2 regions of the Marinomonas mediterranea MMB-1 genome follow, and region 1 is predicted to be linked to the other one. Evidence: riboswitches for the same ligand, from Rfam matches in the RefSeq annotation. Region 1 holds a riboswitch; the other holds the start of a gene.
The links. Region 1 has a riboswitch for FMN ahead of MARME_RS19295 (DMT family transporter). Riboswitches for the same ligand answer to the same signal wherever they lie in the genome.

Region 1 (3,424 bases):
CCAGAACCAAAGCCACCCAAGGTAACGAGCCAAAGTTAATGACCTCTAACAAGACAGCGACAAAACAAAGCGCACAAGCCCCTTGCTTTACTCGATCAAGTTTATCGCGAAAAAATACAACACCCAGAAGAATACTGATAAGGGGATTGATGTAATAACCTAGACTCGCACTGAGCATTTGATTCGCATTAACGGCCCAAATAAATGTTCCCCAGTTCAAGCCAATTAAGACAGTTGAAAGAGACAGCGCGAGAAGCAAATTTTTGGACGTAAGCACGCGTTTAAGTTCGGTCCATTTCCGCATTCCAGCGATCAGAATAAAAACCAAAACACAGGACCAAATAATACGATTTGCGAGGATTTCCGTAGCAGGTACAAAAGCCATCATTTTGAAATACATAGGGGCAATTGCCCACAGAGTGAACGCACTCAACGCATAAAACAGTCCTACTCTGGACGTCGACAACATACTTCCACTCCTTCTATTATCTATTGCAACGCATTGAATGAATCGCGACTAGTTACGCCCGACTTTAAAGGCTTATAAGGGTAATAACAACGCAGTTCTCAGCATAAAATATGAAACTGGATCGAAGCAGACCTAATATTTCAATATAAACAGCGACATTATCAATTATTCTGACAGGCCTATGATGAGCTAGGCTGTTTAGAATGAAATAAAAAGATAACAAACGGAAACATACCTCATGCAAGTAAAAGCAGCAGTAGCACGCTCACAAGGTCAACCTTTTTCGATTGAACAGGTGGAGCTCGATGCACCACGCGAAAAAGAAGTATTAGTTAAAGTATTAGCAACAGGCGTCTGCCACACAGACTTAGTGGTTCGAGATGGCTTACTCCCGACTCCCCTTCCTGCCGTTTTAGGCCACGAAGGTGCAGGCATTGTCGAACAAGTTGGGGCTGGCGTCACCAAAGTAAAACCCGGAGATCATGTTGTGATGACGTTCAACTCCTGCGGCACCTGCCCAAGTTGTGAACATCACGACAACTCTTATTGTCATGATTTCTTCCCATTAAACTTCTTCGGCACACGCCCAGACGGTGTAAGCCCTATTAGTCAAAATGGCGAATCGGTATCCGGTAACTTCTTCGGGCAATCTTCTTTTGCAACCCATTCACTGTGCAACGAACTCAACGTTGTTAAAGTGCAAGACGATATCGACCTAGCGTTGCTTGGGCCACTGGCGTGTGGCATTCAAACTGGCGCAGGCTCCATTATGAATGCCTTACAAGTTAAGTCAGGCAGCACTGTCGCGGTATTCGGTACGGGGTCCGTGGGGCTATCAGCCATCATGGCAGCGGATATCTGTGCGGCAACAACGATTATTGCGATCGATATGAATGACGAACGTTTAGAGCTGGCGGAAGAACTAGGTGCGACTCACACAATCAACCCAAGTAAGGTCAATAGCACAGAAGAAATCATGAAAATTACTGGCTATGGCCTTCAATACGCTTTGGATACGACTGGCATACCTGCTGTAATAAGAGGCGCAATCGAAAGTCTTGCTCCAAAAGGCACCTGTGGCATTCTAGGTGCTTCTGGACCAGACGCTGAAATAAGCTTCAATGAAACCCACTTTATGAGTGGCGGTCGCCGTCTAATGGGCATCGTAGAAGGCGAATCTAACCCTGATACCTTTATTCCTGAGCTGATTCGTCTGCATCAAGCTGGTCGCTTCCCATTTGATAAACTGGTGACTTTCTATGAGATGGACCAAATCAATCAAGCGATAGAAGATTCTGAGGCAGGTAAAACCATCAAACCCATCGTAAAAATGTCATAAAGCGTCAGCTCTTAGCGCAAATTAAGACGGTAAGCACCAGTCAAATAGGCGATCTATTTGACTGGTGCTATCAAAAAACTCCGCTTTATCCTCAATTTTTGACCCATTGCTCTTGTTTTGACCAACTGACCAAGATAAATTTAATACTTAGATAAATTTTAAATCGAACTTCGGGGCGGGGCGAAATTCCCCACCGGCGGTAACTTAAATACCACGCTTTTCTGGCAACAGTGTTGAAGTAAAGTGTGTTGAGAAGCCCGCGAGCGCTTTTTCTTATGATGTCGTAAGAAAAGGGTCTAGCAGATCTGGTGTAAATCCAGAGCCGACGGTTACAGTCCGGATGAAAGAAGATCGACTAAGCAATAACGCGATAAATCCGTTTTTCGCGTGGTAAACCGTTTGTGTTTTCTATACTTTGCTTGGCAATGATTCAATCATCGACCCTGTTCATCTTATGATAATTGGAGACATACATAGATGGCAGGCACTTTCTTTATTATGGCCGCGTGTTTTACGTGGGCTTTAGATACGTTAATTCGTTATCCTTTGCTGGAGCAAGGCTACAGCACCCTTCAAATCGTACTCATCGAACACATTGCGCTGGTATTGATTACCGCCCCACTTCTTATACGTTACCGTAGACACTATTTACAATTGTCTAAGAAGTCCTTCGCCAGCCTATTTTTTATTGGAGGCATTGGATCTGCGGTTGGCACCTTAGCCTTTACGCAAGCGTTTCAATACCTCAACCCAACCGTGGTCATACTACTGCAAAAGCTTCAGCCCATTGTGGCGATTTTACTCGCCTACTGGCTGTTGAAAGAACACATCCAAACGCATTTTTTACGCTGGGCTGGGGTAATCCTGCTTGGTAGCTTTGTCATGATATGGCCTGACATTCAAACGCTCAACAGTTCGAACTTGCATTACAGTCCAGATCAAGCTGAATTTCTAAAAGGCTATGGCTATACACTGCTGGCGGTCTTTGCTTGGGGGGCATCCACGGTATGTGGTAAATATCTATCGATGCAAGCGCTACCAGCAAATGCAATTATGTCCGGACGTTTCTTTATGGGGTTCGTGGTGTTAGCACTTATGACGCTGACTTCCCCCGACGCTATTCAATCCATGCAAACGTCCGACCTAAGCCTTACGGTTGTGATGGCGTTATTAAGTGGGCTCATTGGCATGTGGCTTTACTATCAAGGTTTAAAAACCTTACCAGCGCAAATGGCTACGCTTGCTGAGCTTACATTTCCAGTCTTCGCAGCAGCGATTAATTGGGTATTTTTGGATATGTCCTTATCTCTTTACCAAGTGGCGGGCGCAACGCTTTTGATCGCAGGTAACATCGGACTGAGGATGGTTGAGGAAGCAAAAAGTCGCCAGTCGGTCCAGCAACAAGCGGCTTAAAAAGCACGTTAGAAAAGAGTTTGAAATTCTTATATTTTCACTCAAACTCTTTTCTAATAATTCCAGTAAATAAAGTCGGCAGATTCTGTATTGAGAGCATAAAGAATCATCAGCACCAACAAATATAACCAAACACCTTTTATAAATTGCTTTACATTATTGGGTAAAGCTCGATCGATCAATCCAAAAAAGCGGTACATAAG
Region 2 (3,424 bases), 1.9 Mb from region 1:
TTTGAATAGCCTCGTGGCGTGTAAAGCCAGTGCTGGTCTTTATTTACGATGTGTTTTGATTCAGAGTTCCCGACGGTCACCATGGTAAACATATCCACCGCGTTGGCATCCAGTTCACCTAATGTCGTAATAGTGATCTCTTCGTCAGGTCGAGTCAGCTGTCGCCCTATCATGACAGGTGTATTCGCTGGGCGATATTGAAGCAAAACATCGCGAGCGTGATTAAGTTGCCAGTCTCGCTTTTTAGAAACCGGGTTATAAAATGAAATGACGAAATCACCCGCACCTGCCGCGTGAATACGTTTGTCGATCGTTTCCCAAGGAGTCAGCAAATCACTCAACGAGACAGTACAAAAATCGTGTCCGAGTGATGCGCCTACTCGGCTAGCACCGGCCTGCATGGCTGATATTCCAGGGATTACTTCGATCTCTACATCTAACCACTCGGGGTGGTTTTCATTCCCTTGCAGCTGTTGATCAAGCAACTCAAATACTAACGTCGCCATAGCATAAATGCCGATATCACCGCTTGAAATAAGAGCAGTGGGCTTCCCCTTTGCCGCCAGAGTCAAAGCTAATCGAGCTCGGCCAATCTCTTCACCTAGCGGTAAATCGTGGAAGGTTTTGCCTTGGCTTAGTTCGCCTAACAACTCAAGATAGTAGCCATACGCCACCCAATCTGTACAGATATCCAGCGCTTTGGTCGCATTGGGTGCAACCAATCCTAAATCACCGGGGCCCATCCCCATTACAAATAATTTTGTCATTCAGTACTTATTAACCATGCATTTGAAAAGATCATCTATCAATCATTGTATCGGGAACAGAGTTTATCCGACATGAAAATGGTGGGCTGAAATGTGAGGAAAACTCAAGACAGAAAAGAAGTCGCTAAGCTGTGACGTTATTAACGAAAAAAGAGGAAACAGATCACAAAGCTTAAGAAAGCCTTGTTTTAAGACGCGGCTTTAACACAATGAATACGCTCTTCATTCGTGACTTCTAGCTCAAGATGCGTCGCATCTTCACGAATACTTAAGCCTTCTCCGAGATAAACAATATCGCCTATACTTACCGCTTTATGAAGCTCGTACGAATTACCTAACCAAAGAGCCTCGGCCCAATCATCATGGAATTGAACTTGCAACTTACCACCGTCGCATTCATATGAAGCCAATATGCCTTCTGCATTAGAAGCAGAGCACATAGAAACAACCAGAACGGACATACTAAACTTAAATAATCTGCTCATTTGGCCGAATCCTTTCACTTTACCTTCAATAGATTGATACGTTCCATAAATACTACTTCCTTACGCTCATAATGCCTAGTAAATCCAATATTTATTTTGCTCTTTATCATTAATAAAGGTGTGAACAAGTCCACTGGCTTCAGCGTATCGATAACGCTTCTTTATTCGAGGCAAGTGTCGCGGCTCAATATTGAACGCAAGCACGGTGTATTTGGGAGTATAGTGATTCTGAAAAGGTCTAAAAATCTAATTGATGTATTTGACAGCTGGCGAGCAAAATCGTTATATTCAAGGTGCAGTGAGATAACTGCATTCGTTCTCGGGGCGGGGTGAAACTCCCCACCGGCGGTAAGAACTAACAGTTCAAGCCCGCGAGCGCTTTCGAAAATTCGAAAGGTCAGCAGATCTGGTGTGAATCCAGAGCCGACGGTTATAGTCCGGATGATAGAGAATGGGTAGTATGCAAGACTCCATTTATATGGATTCCTAGTGCAGTAGTAGTGTGCCTGTTTATTGATCGGCATATCCTAGTACTGTGTTAGTTGTTCCCTACCTTCGCCCTGATTCACTAATGTTGTAATAGGTATTCAAAATGAATCAGAGCTCGACGAACCAAACTTTTAATCAAAAATCAAAACGCGTTGCTTTCATCCACGCATCTTGGCATACAGACATTGTCCTAGAAGCTTGGAATGGGTTCAAAGCCGAAATGCTTGAACGAGGCTACGATGAAAACATGATCGATGTCGTTCCTGTACCAGGTGCGTATGAGATCCCGCTTCAAGCTAAATTATTAGCCAAAAGTGGAAAATACGACGCTGTGGCAGCAAGCGCACTGGTTGTTGATGGCGGCATTTATCGTCACGATTTTGTCGCGCAAACAGTCTGTAACGCACTGATGCAAGTTCAGCTAGAAACTGAAATGCCCGTTCTAACGGCGGTATTGACGCCACATAACTTCCACGAACATGATGAGCATTCTAGCTACTTTAAGCGCCATTTCGTGAAGAAAGGTCAAGAGCTTGCTAACGCAGCAGACGAAGCAATGCGCCTTACAGAAAAAGCAAAAAGCCTTTAAGAGTCAAACCCTTAAAGAGTTATCATTAGAATTCAAAAAGCCTCATTTGAGGCTTTTTATTTTTGTCATTCACCTTACTTACCTTAGCGGCATCCTCGCTATAATTTTCACCGACATCCTTACTTCCTGGTATCGCTATTAATTTTATATATAAATGCGATAGTGACATTCAGCTAGGTTTTTCTTTCTACATCCGTACGATGAAATAATCGTAATTTGGAATGAGGAGGAAGTGAAAATGCCGACCGTTAGCAAGCACAGTCCAAACGAATCAATATCAGAAACTGAACTCATTGACCGTTCACTTGATTCGCGATGCTCAAGCCCTCCATCCGAATTAGAAAGCTGGTTCTCTGCGCTTCTGGAAAAAGCGGGGGTCACATTAAATGGACCTCAACCGTGGGACATACAAGTTCACAACGCCGCCTTATATACACGCGCCCTAAAACGCGGATCACTCGGCCTGGGTGAAGCGTATGTCGATGGGTGGTGGGATTGCCAGCAGATCGAAGAATTCATCAGGCGTATTATTATCGCCAAGCTAGACCAACAAATAAGTGGAAAATGGGTCGTAACAAAACACTGGCTACTCGCCACACTGTTTAACCGACAATCCGAGAAAAGAGCCTTTCAGGTTGGAGAGCAACATTATGATGTTGGAAACAGTCTGTATGAAGCCATGCTTGATCCTACCATGGCCTATTCTTGCGCCTACTGGAAAGACACCAATACCCTACACCAGGCACAACTCAACAAGCTACGGCTCGTTTGCGACAAGGCTCAGCTCAATGAAGGCGAAAGCGTTCTTGAAATAGGTTGTGGCTGGGGAAGTTTTGCGCAATTAGCGGCAAAAGAATATGGTGTAAAGCTGACAGGCATCACCATTTCGGTAGAACAGCAAAAACTCGCTCAAAAACGCTGCCAGGGTCTCCCTGTCGATATCTTGCTAGAAGACTATAGGCAGCTACAAGGCATGTATGACAAACTGGTTTCGATTGGCATGTTCGAGCATGTTGGTCCTAAAAACTACGACACCTACTTCAAGCACGCCCACCGATTAATGAAAGACGATGGTATTTTCGTACTGCACACTA

Region 2: linked by a shared signal. The riboswitch ahead of MARME_RS06410 (6,7-dimethyl-8-ribityllumazine synthase) and the one ahead of MARME_RS19295 (DMT family transporter) in region 1 are both predicted to bind FMN.

What each region holds. Positions count from the first base shown of each region.
Region 1 covers NC_015276.1:4,232,397-4,235,820, forward strand. Annotated here, with positions in the region: gene rarD (EamA family transporter RarD) at 1-469, opposite strand, end outside; gene MARME_RS19290 (NAD(P)-dependent alcohol dehydrogenase) at 708-1,808, shown strand; FMN riboswitch at 1,971-2,164, shown strand; gene MARME_RS19295 (DMT family transporter) at 2,286-3,221, shown strand.
Region 2 covers NC_015276.1:1,413,725-1,417,148, reverse strand. Annotated here, with positions in the region: gene cobJ (precorrin-3B C(17)-methyltransferase) at 1-767, opposite strand, end outside; gene MARME_RS06415 (hypothetical protein) at 956-1,252, opposite strand; FMN riboswitch at 1,564-1,709, shown strand; gene MARME_RS06410 (6,7-dimethyl-8-ribityllumazine synthase) at 1,845-2,330, shown strand; gene cfa (cyclopropane fatty acyl phospholipid synthase) at 2,569-3,424, shown strand, end outside.